DNA from 2 places in the Massilia sp. R2A-15 genome. Region 2 is predicted to be linked to the other one. Evidence: predicted binding sites of a transcription regulator. Region 2 holds the regulator's gene; the other holds the start of a gene.
What was found. Region 2 encodes FNR, which switches genes on or off when oxygen is low (the NO sensors DNR and NnrR bind a similar motif). Its sites were predicted from a motif close to TTGATNNNNATCAA; they were not measured.
Positions count from the first base shown of each region.

Region 1 (6,792 bases), 1.2 Mb from region 2:
GCGCTCCGAGCAGAAAGGGCGGTACTTGTTGGCCTCGGTCCATTCGACCTTCTTGGCGCAGGTGGGGCAGGCTACTACTGGCATCGCATCACTCACTTCTTAAAAATTGCACAGCGTGAGTTCGAACGGTACGTCGTCTTCCAGCGGCTTCGGTTTCAGGTCGCCGCCCTGGCTCGTGAAACGAACCCACAGCATGTATTTGTTGGCGGATATCTCCGGGATCGCACCCAGGTTCTCATCCAGGCTCAGGCGCAGCATCTGGTAGATTTTCCCTTGCAGCATCTGCTGGTAGCTGCCGGCGTTGGCGATCATCTTGACCGGCCCGCCGGAGTCGCGCAGCAGGCGCAGCACCAGCGCCAGCGCGTCGAACAGCGGCGCCAGCGGTGCGAACCAGGCGACGATGTCATTGTACCGCTGCTCGGACGGACGCTTCTGCCACGCGTAATACGAGGGCAAGTCGAACTCGCAGGCGCCGCCCGGGATGATGGTGCGGCCGCGAATGCTCATCAGCCACTCGTTGTCGCGCACGTTCTGGCCGGTCTTGCCCTGCGCCGCGACCAGGTTGGCGCTGACGGTCTCGAGCTCGCCCAGCACGGCGTCGAGCATTTCCGGGACCACGTTCGGATTGGAACGATAGCTCAGCAGGCTTTGCTTCTGGCGCTCGAGTTCCTGCAGCAGGTCGGACTTGAGGTCGGCGCGGCCGGCCACTTCCAGCATGTCGAAAATCGTGGACAGCGCGACGTGGTGCTGCATCGCGTGTTCCTGGTGAACAAAGAACTTGAATTTCTCGTACAGGTCTTCCAGCCGCAACAACGTGCGAATGCGCTCGTTGAAAGGGTATTCGTAGACGATCAAAATGACATCCCTTTTCTTATAGGCCGGAGAAGAATCACGTGATTCTGAACCAAGCGAAGCAAAATTACAAATTCTCCAATGGTAATCCTGTCATTCTGGACGACATTGTAATGTATTGCCGGTGCAACGCTTCCACTTGCGGCGCCAGGGCGGCGATGCCGTCGTCGTTGACGATGACGTCATCGGCGGCGGCCAGCCGCTGGGCGCGCGTGACCTGTGCCGCCATGATCCCCCTCACTTGCGCTTCTGGCAAGCCATTGCGGGCCATCACGCGCGCAATCTGCATCGATTCGGGACAGTCGATCGCCAGCACGCGCGCGACCCGGCCGCGCCAGTTGCCCGATTCGATCAGCAGCGGCACGACGAAGATGACGTAGGCGCCCTTGGCCTCGGCCGCCTCGCGTTCGGCGGCGGCGCGGATCAGCGGATGCAGGATGGCTTCGAGGCGTTGCTTGGCGGAAGGATCGGAGAACACCAGCGCGCGCATCGCGGCGCGGTCGAGCGCGCCGTCGGCGGCCAGGTAGGCGGGGCCGAATTCGGCCGCGATCGCCGCCATCGCCGGGCCGCCGGGAACCGTCATCGAGTGGGCGATCAGGTCGGTATCGACCACCGAGGCGCCCAGCGCGGCGAACATGTCGGCCACCGTGGTCTTGCCGCAGCCGATCCCGCCGGTCAGTCCGATCTGTAACAGTGGCCCGCGCGCATTGTCCATGATGTCCTCGCCGGCCCTTGTCGTGTCAGCCGATGAACTGGTGCGAGAAAGCGGTGATCTGCGGGCCGTACAGCAGCGCGATCATGCCGGCCGCGGCCAGGTAGGGGCCGAACGGGATCGGCTTTTCGCGGCCGTGTTTGGCGAACAGGATCAGGCAGATACCGACCAGCGCGCCGACCACCGACGACAGAAGGATGATGGCCGGCAGCATGGCCCAGCCCAGCCAGGCGCCGAGTGCGGCCAGCAGCTTGAAGTCGCCATAGCCCATGCCTTCCTTGCCGGTCGCCAGCTTGAACAGCCAATAGACAGCCCACAGCACCAGGTAGCCGGCCGCCGCGCCGATCACCGCATCCTGCAGCGGGACGAAGGTGCCGTTGATATTGATGAGCAGACCGGCCCACAGCAGCGGGAAGGTCAGGTCGTCCGGCAGCAGCTGGGTGTCGTAGTCGATCGCCGTCATCGCCAGCAGCGCCCAGCCGAAGCCGAGCGTGGCAAGGCCGGCCCAGCCGCTGCCGAATTTCCAGATCAGCAGCGCCGACAGCAGGCCGGTGACCAGCTCGATGGCCGGATAGCGGATCGAAATCGGCGCCTTGCACGCGCTGCACTTGCCGCCCAGCGCGATGTAGCTGACCACGGGAATGTTTTCGAGCGCGGTGATCTGGTGGCCGCAATGCGGACAGGCCGAGCGCGGCACCATCAGGTTGAAATTGTCCTGGTGCGGCAATTCCTTGCCGCTCTCATGCGCCACGTAATTGTCGGAGTCGCGCTGCATCATCTTCGGCAGGCGGTAGATGACGACGTTGAGGAAACTGCCGATCAACAAGCCGAACAGTCCTGCGGCCAGGGTCGCGCCCAGCGAGCCGGGGGCGGCAAACAATAGGGTTTCCAAAAGAATAACGCTCCAGTGTGTGACGAAGAACCCGTGGCGATGCCGATTTGTTGCATCTCAGGAAGATTACGAATCATAGACGCGTTCCGCGCGATTGTGCAAATCAATACGGCGAAATCGCGTCAGTCAGCGGCTTGATCTGGATCAAAGATATGTTAATGCCAAACTGACAAACTGCAAGGGAAGGGACTTTTCCCGTGAGCGGAGGCGCCATGTCGTACCGAACCATCGTCGTCCATGTCGATCAGTCCCGCCACGCCGAGGCGCGCATTGCGCTGGCCGCCAGCGTCGCGGCGAGCCAGGGCGCGCACCTGATCGGCGCGGCCATGACGGGCATTTCGCGCTTCATCTATCACGGCGCCACGGTGGACGTGGCGCGCACCGTGCTGGCGGCCCAGCTCGACGAGCTGATGGCCCGCGCCAACCTTGCGCTCGACCGCTTCGACGCCATCGCCGGCGCGGTGGACGGGCTTTCCTTCGAGCGGCGCCTGGTCGACGACGACGCCGCCGCCGGCCTGGCGATGCAGGCGCGCTACGCCGACGTGGTCGTCATCAGCCAGTTCGATCCCGATGACCCGGCGGCGCGCCTCGATCCTGAGTTGCCTGCCTTCGTCATGCTCAACAGCGCCGCGCCGGTGCTGATGGTGCCGTTCATCGGCGCCCCGCCAGTGGTCGGCGAAGAGGTGCTGGTGGGCTGGGACGAAAGCATGCCGGCGCGCCGCGCGATCGGCAACGCGCTGCCGATGCTGCGCTGTGCCCGCAAGGTGTCGCTGGCGGTATTCAATACGGGCGACCTGCCGCGCCTGGCCGGCGCCGACATTGCGCTGTTCCTGGCGCGCCACGGCGTGAACGTCGAAGTGCTGCGCGAGGAAACGCGTATCGGCGTCGGCAGCGCGCTGCTGTCGCTGGCGGCCGATCTGGGCGCCGACCTGCTCGTCATGGGCGGATACGGCCATACCCGCTTTCGCGAAGTGCTGGTGGGCGGCGCCACCGAGGCCATTCTCTCCACCATGACCATTCCCGTCTTGATGTCCCATTAGGAGGCACACATGTACAAGAGAATCCTGGTACCCACCGACGGATCGGAACTGGCCGGCCAGGCCATCGCCGCGGCGATCGACTATGCGCGTGCCAGCGGCGCGGTGGTCGTCGCCTTCTCGGTCGCGCAGCCATACCCGATATTGCCGGCGGTGGACGGCGCGATGATGATCGACCCGGGCATCGACAGCGCCGAGCTGCAGCAGGTGGCGCAGCAGGCGGTGGACGAAGTGGCGCGCGTGGCGAAGGACGGCGGGGTCGCCTGCGAGACGCATACGGCGATGTCGTTCCTGCCGTACGAAGAAATCATCCGCGCCGCCGAGGAGTATCGCTGCGACGTGATTTTCATTGCCTCGCACGGGCGGCGCGGTTTGTCGCGGCTGCTGGCGGGCAGCCAGACGCAGAAGGTGCTGGCGTATTCGCGCGTGCCGGTGCTGGTGCTGCGGCCGGAGCTTCCCGCCGCTTAGGCACGCCAGGGTCTGACCCCGCGGGTCAGACCCTGAGCCGGGGTACAATCCGGGAAAACGGAGAACCCATGAAAATCAGTTCATTTGCGCTGGCTGGCCTGCTTGCTTGCGCGGCGACCGCCGCAAGCGCGCACGCCAAACTCGAGACGTCGGAACCGAAGGCGTCCAGCGTGCTCGCACAGGCGCCGCAGCGTATCCGCCTTCAGTTCAACGAGTCGATCGAACCGGCGTTCAGCAAGGTCGCGCTGACGAATGTGCAAGGCACCGAGATCGCGGTGAAAGCGGTCCCCGACAACGACAATCGCAAGGCGCTTGCCGTATCGCTGCCGGCCCTGCGCGCGGGCGAGTACCGCGTCCGCTGGACCGCGATGGGCCACGATGGGCACAAGACCAAAGGCGAATTTTCCTTCACCGTCAAATAGATGGGGGCGCAGCTTGCCGCCACGGTGATGCTCAACCTGGCCGCGGCCATTGCGGTCGGGGCGACCTTACTGACGCTGTTCTTCTCGCGAGATTCATCCGAGTGGTCGGCAATCAGATTGCCGACCACTCGCGCGATCGCGTTGGGCGCGACCATCGCCGCGCTGCTCGCCAGCGCGCTTTTGCTCTGGCTAGAGGCGGCGCTGATGGCCGAGACGTCGCTGGCCGAAGCCGGTGCGGCCGTCTATTCCATGCTGACGCAAACTCATTATGGATTCGCCTGGAAGATCGGCGCCGTTGCGCTGACGGCGGCAGTGCTGGTGCTGGGGTCGGGTCCTGCGGACCTGACCCCGTTTTTCAGTCGCGGCGGTCTGCTTGCACTCGCGGTCTTCCTTTATTCACGCAGCATGGTCAGCCACGCGGCCGGCGACGGCGATATCAGCATCGCCATCGCGGTCGACTGGATTCACCTGATGGCCATCAGCGCCTGGTCGGGCGAAGTGATTGTCGCCGGCCTGGCGACTTTGTCCAACTCCGGCTCCCACGACAAACAAAGCGTCGCAAGGCATGTGCAGGCCCTGTCGTCCTCGGCAACGGAGGCGCTTGCGGCTGTCGTCGCCACCGGCGCGTACAGCGCTTGGCACAACCTCGGGAGTGCGGCCAACGTGATGGGGAGTCCCTATGGCGTCACGCTGCTGGTCAAACTGTCGTGCGTGGTGGTCGCAGTGGGGCTGGGCGCCTTCAACCGCTTCTTCGTGATGCCTTCGGTGCTGGCCGGTGCGTCCGCGCGGCGCTTCGTGCTGGTGTTGCGGGTGGAAGGAGTGGTACTGATGGCAGTGCTCGTGCTTGCCGCCTTCCTCAGTTCGACGCCGCCACCTCTTGCATAAGGCAGTGTCAGCGTCGGGGTCAGGTCCGGCGGACCTGACCCCATTTTCAGCGGCTACTTGAGTTTCACGTCCTCGGCTTTCGCTTCCTCCATCGCTTCGGGTTCGAGCTCCTCGGCCGACCGGTTCAGGTGGATGAACAGCCCCCACGCGGCGAGCAGGATGCCCACGGCGACCAGGATGCTGGCCGCGTAGGGAAGGTGAGTCGGATTTTCGTGCAGCGCCTTGAACGTGGCGACCAGTCCTTCGACCGCCAGCGCCACGACCACGACCACAAAAAAGCGCGACAGGAAGCGCCGCACCCGGGTCGGCGCGCTGATGTTGGTGTCGCGGATAACCTCTTCCTCGACGATGGTCTCGGCGATCTGCAGCGCGACCACACCCGACGCCAGCAGCCCCATGGCCTCGATGATTGACAGTGCCGCGGCGCCGTCGAGGCCGCCCGCAAAGGCCGCCCATCCCATCCGGGCAGAGATCACGATGAGCATCAGCGCGGCGCCGGCAAACAGGAGCGCCATCAGCGCGTGCACGGAGCTGAACAGGGCAGTGAGTATTTTCATTCCCTCATGTTGCCACAACTGAGCAGTGGATGAGGCGCGCCAGAGAGTCGTCGGTCGCCCAACAACATCGATGCGTCTAGGAGGATTTCGTCACGATTTCGACGCCGATCTGTTCGGCCAAGGCCAAAACCGCGCGATAGGTAGGCAAGTCTTCGATGAGACTTCGCGATACGCCGGTTTGATTCAGGACGCCTTTCCCAAGGCGGTCGCCAAAAATAATCAAAGCTTGGGCGCTGTCATCCTGCCGCGAAGTCCAGCACATACCCTGCACATCGGGGTGCTGATTGTGAATAGCTTCAGCCCACTGTCGGGTGATGGGGTACTGATCGGCCTCGGTATCGATGATCCGGCTTCTCGGCACGCCGAGTTTGCGGAGCGCCCTGCCGCGGAAGTCAGCGAGCATGAGGCTCGCGCCAGGTGTTAGCTGAGAGTGTACTTGCCGGGCTAGCCTTGCTTTGTCGAACGTTTTCAAGCCAGACGCATACGGAACGTCGTAAAAAACGGTTTCCATCATCGCGCACTCGAAAGTCGATCCTCCGTAGAGCGTCGGGACTGGTGCCCCCAAAGCGTCTTTGATTGGACTAAACCGTGCGCTACCGCTAAGGCCCGGATTGAATTCATCACTGGCGTAGACGCTCAGATGTACCCGATGAATAATCGTTTCGACGGCCCATTCCATAGTGGAAACAGCAATCTTCGCGGGGGGAAGTACCGCGGCGCCGGCGCCAGCAGCGTCGCGGCCTGGTTGGCCTTTGGCCGGGCCCCTAACCATGTGCTATTTCTTGGACCTCTTCGACAGCGGCTGCGAGTACCCGCTCTGGCGCCGTCGCCAGTAGATCCTGGGGACGCTTCCCGCCTAAATAGCTATTTACAGATTGAAACCAGTAGGCCATCCCCCACCCATCCTTGATCCGTCCCAGAACTTCCACTACTGCGCTCAAGGACTTCAACGGGCGGTACCCATTGC
Region 1 is NZ_CP131935.1:376,246-383,037, forward strand. It holds gene Q4S45_RS01765 (DNA gyrase inhibitor YacG) at 1-84, opposite strand, end outside; gene zapD (cell division protein ZapD) at 100-855, opposite strand; gene coaE (dephospho-CoA kinase) at 920-1,567, opposite strand; gene Q4S45_RS01780 (A24 family peptidase) at 1,593-2,462, opposite strand; gene Q4S45_RS01785 (universal stress protein) at 2,669-3,496, shown strand; gene Q4S45_RS01790 (universal stress protein) at 3,506-3,961, shown strand; gene copC (copper homeostasis periplasmic binding protein CopC) at 4,030-4,383, shown strand; gene Q4S45_RS01800 (copper resistance D family protein) at 4,384-5,268, shown strand; gene Q4S45_RS01805 (hypothetical protein) at 5,322-5,825, opposite strand; gene Q4S45_RS01810 (RES family NAD+ phosphorylase) at 5,902-6,597, opposite strand; gene Q4S45_RS01815 (hypothetical protein) at 6,590-6,792, opposite strand, start outside.
Region 1: a site for FNR is predicted at 2,591-2,604, ahead of Q4S45_RS01785 (universal stress protein). Genes of this name have one in related genera too.

Region 2 (6,792 bases):
CGGCGACCTGGCCGGCCTGGAAGCGGAGCTGTACGCCAACCGCAACCTGCGCGAGGGCGCCACCGACCTGCGCTGGTCGCTCGGGCGCAACGACCCGGACGCGCGCCTGCTCGGCCCCCTGCGCGCGCGCACCGCGATGATCGGCAGCGTGCCGGCTCCCGGCGTGGCCAACATCGCCGTCAGCAGCGCCACCGGCGATGGCGCCACCCTCTCCAACCGGCCGCTGAACCAGCCCAACCGCTTCGACCGCCACAGCCTGCAGGGCGACCTGCCGCCGGGCTGGGACGTCGAGCTGTACTTCAACGATGGCCTGGTGGCGTTCCAGCAGTCGCGCCCGGACGGCAAGTACAGTTTCGCCGACCTGCCGCTGGTGTACGGCGCCAACGAATTCCGGCTGGTGTTCCACGGTCCGCTCGGCCAGCTGCGCGTCGAGCGCCAGAGCTTCCTGCTCGAGCAGTCGATGATCGCGCCCGGCCAGGCCTACTACAGCATGACGCGCCAGCGCGACGAGTCCGGCCACGCGCGCTCGGTGGCGCAGTTCGACTGGGGCCTGACGCGCCAGCTCAGCGCCAACGGCGGCCTGGTGCGCCTGGCGCAGGACGGCAAGGACAAGCGCTTCGCCAACCTGGGCCTGCACGGCTATCTCAATTCCTACATCGTCAGCGCCGACCTGGCCACCTCGGACGGCGGCGGCCAGCTGGCCCAGGTCGCGCTCAAGACCCAGCTCTTCGGCCTGTCGGTCGGCGCCAGCCACGCCGAACTCAAGGACTTCTCCAGCGAACTGTACCTGCCTTCACGCGACCCGATCCGCTCGCGCGACGAGCTGCAGCTCGACGGCTCGCTACCGGCCGGCGCCGGCGCGCGCCTGCCGGTGTCGCTCCAGGTGCAGCGCGACCGGCTGGCGTCGGACGCCCAGAACATCGAGCTGTCCGGGCGCGTCTCGGCCTACAAGTTCGGCACCTCGGTGACCAACGCCCTGCGCTGGCAGTCGCACAGCGGCGTCAAGACGGCCGACGGCTTGCTGCAGGCGAGCCGCCGCGTGGCCGGCATCGGCGTCAGCGGCCAGCTGCAGTACAACATCGAGCCGCACCTGTCCACCTCGACCCTGGCAATCTCCGCCGACAAATATCTCGACGACGGCTACCTGCTCAACGTCGGCGTGCAGCGCGGCTTCCAGCAGCCGGAATACCGCATCACGGCGGGCATGAACAAGAGCCTGGGCAGTTTCGGCCTGGGCGTGAACGGCTATTATTCGAGCCGCGGCGAGTACGGCGTGGGCGTCCAGCTGTTCGTCGCGATGGGCCTCGATCCGCGCCGCGGGCGCTGGATCACCGAGGCCCAGCCGATGGCGCCGACCGGCGCCGCCTCGGTGCGCGTGTTCCTCGACAAGAACCAGAACGGCGTGATGGATCCGGGCGAGCAGCCGCTCGAGGGCGCCGGCTTCACCGTCAACGGCGGCGGCACCCTGGCGCGCACGGGCCCCGACGGCATCGCCTACCTGAACCGCCTGCCGGTCAAGCAAAACGTCGACATCGGCTTCGACGTGACGACGCTGGAAGACCCGCAGCTTGCCGCGCAGCAGAAGGGTTTTCGCGTCGTGCCGCGGCCGGGCAAGGTCAGCCAGCTCGACTTCGCCGTCAGCGTCACCGGCGAGATCGACGGCACCACCTATATGCTGGTGGGTGGCGAACGGCGCGCCGTCGGCTCCCTCGAGCTCGAATTGGTCGACGCCAGTCACAAGGTCGTCGGCACCGCCAGGAGCGCCTCGGACGGCTACTTCGTCATGTCCAGCGTGTTGCCGGGCAATTACATCCTGCGCCTGTCGAAAGAGCAGCTCAAGCGGCTCGACCTGAGCGACATGGGCATGCACCTGATCACCATTTCCCCGGACGGAAACTTCGTCAACGGCCGCGAACTGTACGTCGAGGCCAACCCGAAGTAAGGCGCGCCGCCGGCCGCCCGGCGCGGGTATGATCGAGTCAGCACGAAGGCCTTGACATCAACCCGGAGGAACCCGCCCATGGATCGCCGCCCCGCACGCTGGACCGCGCTCGCCCTCGCCTGCCTGCTGCTGGCGGCCTGCAAGGACAAGCACGATCCGCTCAAGCCGACTGTCGCGCAGCCGGCCGTCGCCGCGTCCGCCGCGTCCGCGTAGGCGCGGATTGCCGCTTCCCGCACTTGTCGGTGCGCGACAGGGTAAACTGTTGCCGTTTTCGTCCATTACCAGGTGCTACCCATGTCGTTTGTCTCCCTCGGCCTGATCGACCCGCTCGTCCGTACCCTCGCCGAACTCGGCTACGAAACGCCGACGCCGGTGCAGGCGCAGGCCGTTCCGGCCGTGCTGGCCGGCCGCGACGTCATGGCCGCCGCCCAGACCGGCACCGGCAAGACCGCCGCCTTCGCGCTGCCGATCCTGCAGAAGCTGACAATGGAAGGCACGAAAGTCGCGTCCAACTCGGTGCGCGCGCTGGTGCTGGTGCCGACCCGCGAACTGGCCGAACAGGTCCATCAGAGCTTCCTTGCGTACGGCGCCAGCCTGCCGCTGCGCACCCACGTCGCATACGGCGGCGTGAGCATCAACCCGCAGATGATGAAGCTGCGCAAAGGACTCGACCTGCTGGTCGCCACGCCCGGGCGCCTGCTCGACCTGCACCGCCAGAACGCGGTGAAATTCGACCAGGTGCGGACGCTGGTGCTCGACGAAGCGGACCGCATGCTCGACCTGGGTTTTGCGCGCGAACTCGATGCCGTGTTCGCCGCCCTGCCCGCGCGCCGCCAGACCCTGCTCTTTTCCGCCACCTTCTCCGACGAGATCCGCGCGATGGCCGGCAAGCTGCTGCGCGACCCGCTCAGTATCGAAGTCAGCCCGCGCAACACGACCGTGAAAGCGATCGCCCAGTGGATCGTCCCGGTGGACAAGAAGCGCAAGCCCGAGCTGTTCATGCACCTGCTGAAGAAGAAGCGCTGGGGCCAGGTGCTGGTGTTCGTCAAGACCCGCAAGGGCGTGGACCAGCTGGTCGACACCCTGCAGGCGCACGGCGTGGCGGCCGACTCGATCCACGGCGACAAGCCGCAGCCGGCGCGCCTGCGCGCGCTCGAGCGCTTCAAGGCCGGCGAAGCGCGCATCCTGGTCGCCACCGACGTCGCCGCCCGCGGGCTGGACATCGACGACCTGCCGCTGGTGGTCAACTTCGACCTGCCGATCGTCGCCGAGGACTACGTGCACCGCACCGGCCGCACCGGGCGCGCCGGCGCCTCGGGCGAAGCGGTGTCGCTGGTGTGCGCCGACGAAGTGGTGCAGCTGGCCGCCATCGAGGTACTGACCAAGCAAACCTTGCAGCGCGTCGACGAGCCGGGATTCGAACCGGACCACCGGGTGCCCGTCACCAATACCCGCGGAGAAGTGGTGAAAAAGCCGAAAAAGCCGAAGAAGCCCAAGGGCGACGCCAGGGTCACCGAAATCGACGTGCGCTTCGCCCGCCGTTGATTGCTCAACAATTTGGCAGGGCCCCGCCCCGGGGCTTATAATGGGGATTATGGAACACCCTCTCCCCCACCTCGCCCCCGTGCACTTCAACATGCACGCGCTCAAGGCCAGCTGCTCGGCGTGCAGCATGCATCAGCTTTGCCTGCCGATGGGCCTGGACGCGGTGGACATCACGCGCCTCGACGACGTGATCGGCAAGCGCCGCAGGGTCGCGCGCGACGAGCGCCTGTACCAGATGGGCCAGCCGTTTCGCAACCTGTACGCGATCCGCTTCGGCCATTTCAAGACCTACCAGATCAACGCGGCCGGCGAGCAGCAGATCACCGGCTTCCAGATGGCCGGCGAGTTGCTGGGCATGGACGCCATCAGCGGCGACCGCCACCACTGCGACGCGGTGGCGCTGGAAGACAGCGAGGTGTGCGAGATTCCGTTTGCCGACCTGGAAGACCTGTTCGCCCATGTGCCGACGCTGCTACGCCACTTCCACCGCATCATGAGCCAGGAAATCACCCGCGAGCAGAACGTCATGCTCCTGCTTGGCAATATGCGCGCCGAACAGCGCTTCGCGGTATTCCTGATCAATCTGTCGGCGCGCTACGCCGCGCGCGGCTACTCGGCCACCAGCTTCCAGCTGCGCATGTCGCGCGAGGACATCGGCAACTACCTCGGCCTGACCATCGAAAGCATCAGCCGCCTGCTGTCGCGCTTCAAGAAGCAGGGCCTGGTCCGGGTCGACAAGCGCGAAGTCACCCTGCTCGAACCGGCGCTGCTCAAGGCAATGGCCGCCGGCACCGAGCAGTGCCACCCCATGTCGTAAGCCGGGGTCTGGTCCCGCGGACCTGACCCCAAGTTGAGAATCTCGACGACAGCGCGATTGCACCGGTATTTTCGATAATCTGTGGCGAAATCAAAATGGGGTCAGGTCCGCAGGACCTGACCCGCCATGGGTTAAAACGGCGGATCGCCTTCGGGCGTAAAGGCCAGGTAGCACGTCAGCATGCTCGCCAGCGCGCACAGGGTCCAGAACAGGAAAAAGCCGATGCCGTAGATCGCCATCGGCGCCAGTCCCGTCTCCTCCAGGCGAACCAGTTCGGCTGGATCGAACAGCGCAAAGAAGCAGCCCTCGGCCAGCGCCGCCGCCAGGAACGACGGCCACAGCACGATCATCGCGACCCGCTTCATCGGGCCTCCGGCGCGTCGGCCAGGATCTCCACGCCCTGCCGGCGCGGCCAGCTCCAGCTGCGCGCCAGCCGCCACTCCCGCCGCGAACCCTCCACCACCACCTGCCAGTGCGCCCGCTCGAGCATCGGCAGGGCCAGCGAAAAATGCCCTGCGGCGTCGGGCGTCGCCAGCAGCCGCAGGTCCTTGGCCGGCTGGGTCGGATGCGCCAAATAGATGTAGATCGGCGCCGCCAGCGGCGCGCCGGCGCTGCGGATGCTGCCCGACAGCGTCGCGCTGGCCGGATCGTAGCGCGCCTCGAACGCAAGCTGCAGCGCGGTCGCCGCGCGGTCGCGCCGCAGGTCCTGGTTGATCGCCTTGCCCTGCTTGTAGTAGTCGTCGACCACCATCGCGTCGGGCCGGGTGGTCGCCAGGTAGCCGGCGAAGGCGCCGCCCACCAGCACGAAGGCGGGGCCGAACATCAGCAGCCACGGCCAGCGGTGGGTGTACCAGGGCGCCGCGCCGGCGCCGGCGAGCGGAAGTGAAGCGCTGTGCATGGGTGTCTCCTTCTTCTTCATTGTTTGGGCACGATGAAAACGGCCTTCTCCGTCACTGCCAGGCCCGGATCGTCCACGGCCGTCAGGCCGAATTCTATCCGGTTCGATCCTGTTTTGGCGCCTTCTCGCGGCGCCTGCACGCGCACCGCGACGGCGCGCGCGCTGGCGCCGTCGAGCTTCGTCATGTCGGTGGTGGCAAGCCGGATCGACGGCAGGCCGGACACCGAGATGCGGAAGGTGTGGGCCGTCTCCGCGGTGTTCATCACCTGCAGCCGGTAGACGTTTTCGATCACCCCGTCCTCGACTTCGCGGCCCATCGCGCCGCGGTCGCGCATCACGTCGAGCTTGAGCGGCGTACGCAACGCCAGCGCGGCGCCGAGCGCGCCGCCGATCAGCGCCAGCAGCGTGGTGTAAATCAGCACGCGTGGACGCAGCAACCGGGCCCGCACCTGGGCCGAAGACCAGCCCCTGGCCAGCGCCTGCTCGGTCGAATACCGGATCAGCCCGCGCGGGCGCTCGACCTTGTCCATCACCGAATTGCAGGCGTCCACGCAGGCGGCGCAGCTGATGCATTCATACTGCAAGCCCTTGCGGATGTCGATGCCCGTCGGGCAAACCTGCACGCACATGCCGCAGTCGATGCAGTCGCCTTGCGCCTTGCCCAACGCGCCGCGCGGTTCGCCGCGCTTGGCGTCGTAGGTGACGATCAGCGTGTCCTTGTCGAACATCGAACTCTGGAAGCGCGCGTAGGGGCACATGTACTTGCAGACCTGTTCGCGCAGCCAGCCGGCGTTGCCGTAGGTGGCCAGCGCGTAGAACAGGATCCAGAACGTCTCCCACGGACCGAGGCGCAGCGCCGATACTTCGGACATCAGGGTCGACATCGGCGTGAAGTAGCCGGCGAAGCTGAACCCGGTCCACAGCGCCACCGCGAACCATGCGGCGTGCTTGGTGCCCTTGCGCGCGATTTTGTCGGCATTCCATGGCTGGCGGTCGAGCCGGATGCGCGCGCTGCGGGCGCCCTCGATGCGGCGCTCGATCCACATGAAGATTTCGGTGTACACGGTCTGCGGGCAGGCGAAGCCGCACCAGACGCGCCCCGCCACTGCGGTGACCAGGAACAGCGCGAACGCGCACACGATCAGCAGCGCGGCCAGGTAGATGAAGTCCTGCGGCCACAGCACCACCCCGAAGATGTAGAACTTGCGCGCGCCCAGGTCGAACAGGATCGCCTGGCGGTCGTTCCAGCGCAGCCAGGGCAAGCCGTAGAACACGATCTGGGTCAGCCAGACGCAAGCCCAGCGCAGCGAGGCGTAGCGTCCCTTCGTCTCGCGCGGATAGATTTCCTCGCGCGCGGCGTACATCTTGATGACGGTCTCGCGGGGTGCTGCATCACTCATTTTGCCGCTTCCCCGCCGTTCTCGTTCGACAGGCTCCAGACGTAGGCGGCCAGCACATGCACCTTCGGCTCGCCCAGGAACGCCTCGAACGCCGGCATGGTGTTGGTGCGGCCCTTGCGGATGGTCTCCATGATGGTGTCGGCGCTGCCGCCGTACAGCCAGACCTTGTCGGTGAGGTTGGGCGCGCCCA
Region 2 is NZ_CP131935.1:1,552,148-1,558,939, reverse strand. It holds gene Q4S45_RS07065 (collagen binding domain-containing protein) at 1-1,942, shown strand, start outside; gene Q4S45_RS07060 (hypothetical protein) at 2,021-2,155, shown strand; gene Q4S45_RS07055 (DEAD/DEAH box helicase) at 2,237-3,487, shown strand; gene fnr (fumarate/nitrate reduction transcriptional regulator Fnr) at 3,537-4,304, shown strand; gene Q4S45_RS07045 (hypothetical protein) at 4,436-4,669, opposite strand; gene Q4S45_RS07040 (FixH family protein) at 4,666-5,202, opposite strand; gene ccoG (cytochrome c oxidase accessory protein CcoG) at 5,220-6,602, opposite strand; gene ccoP (cytochrome-c oxidase, cbb3-type subunit III) at 6,599-6,792, opposite strand, start outside.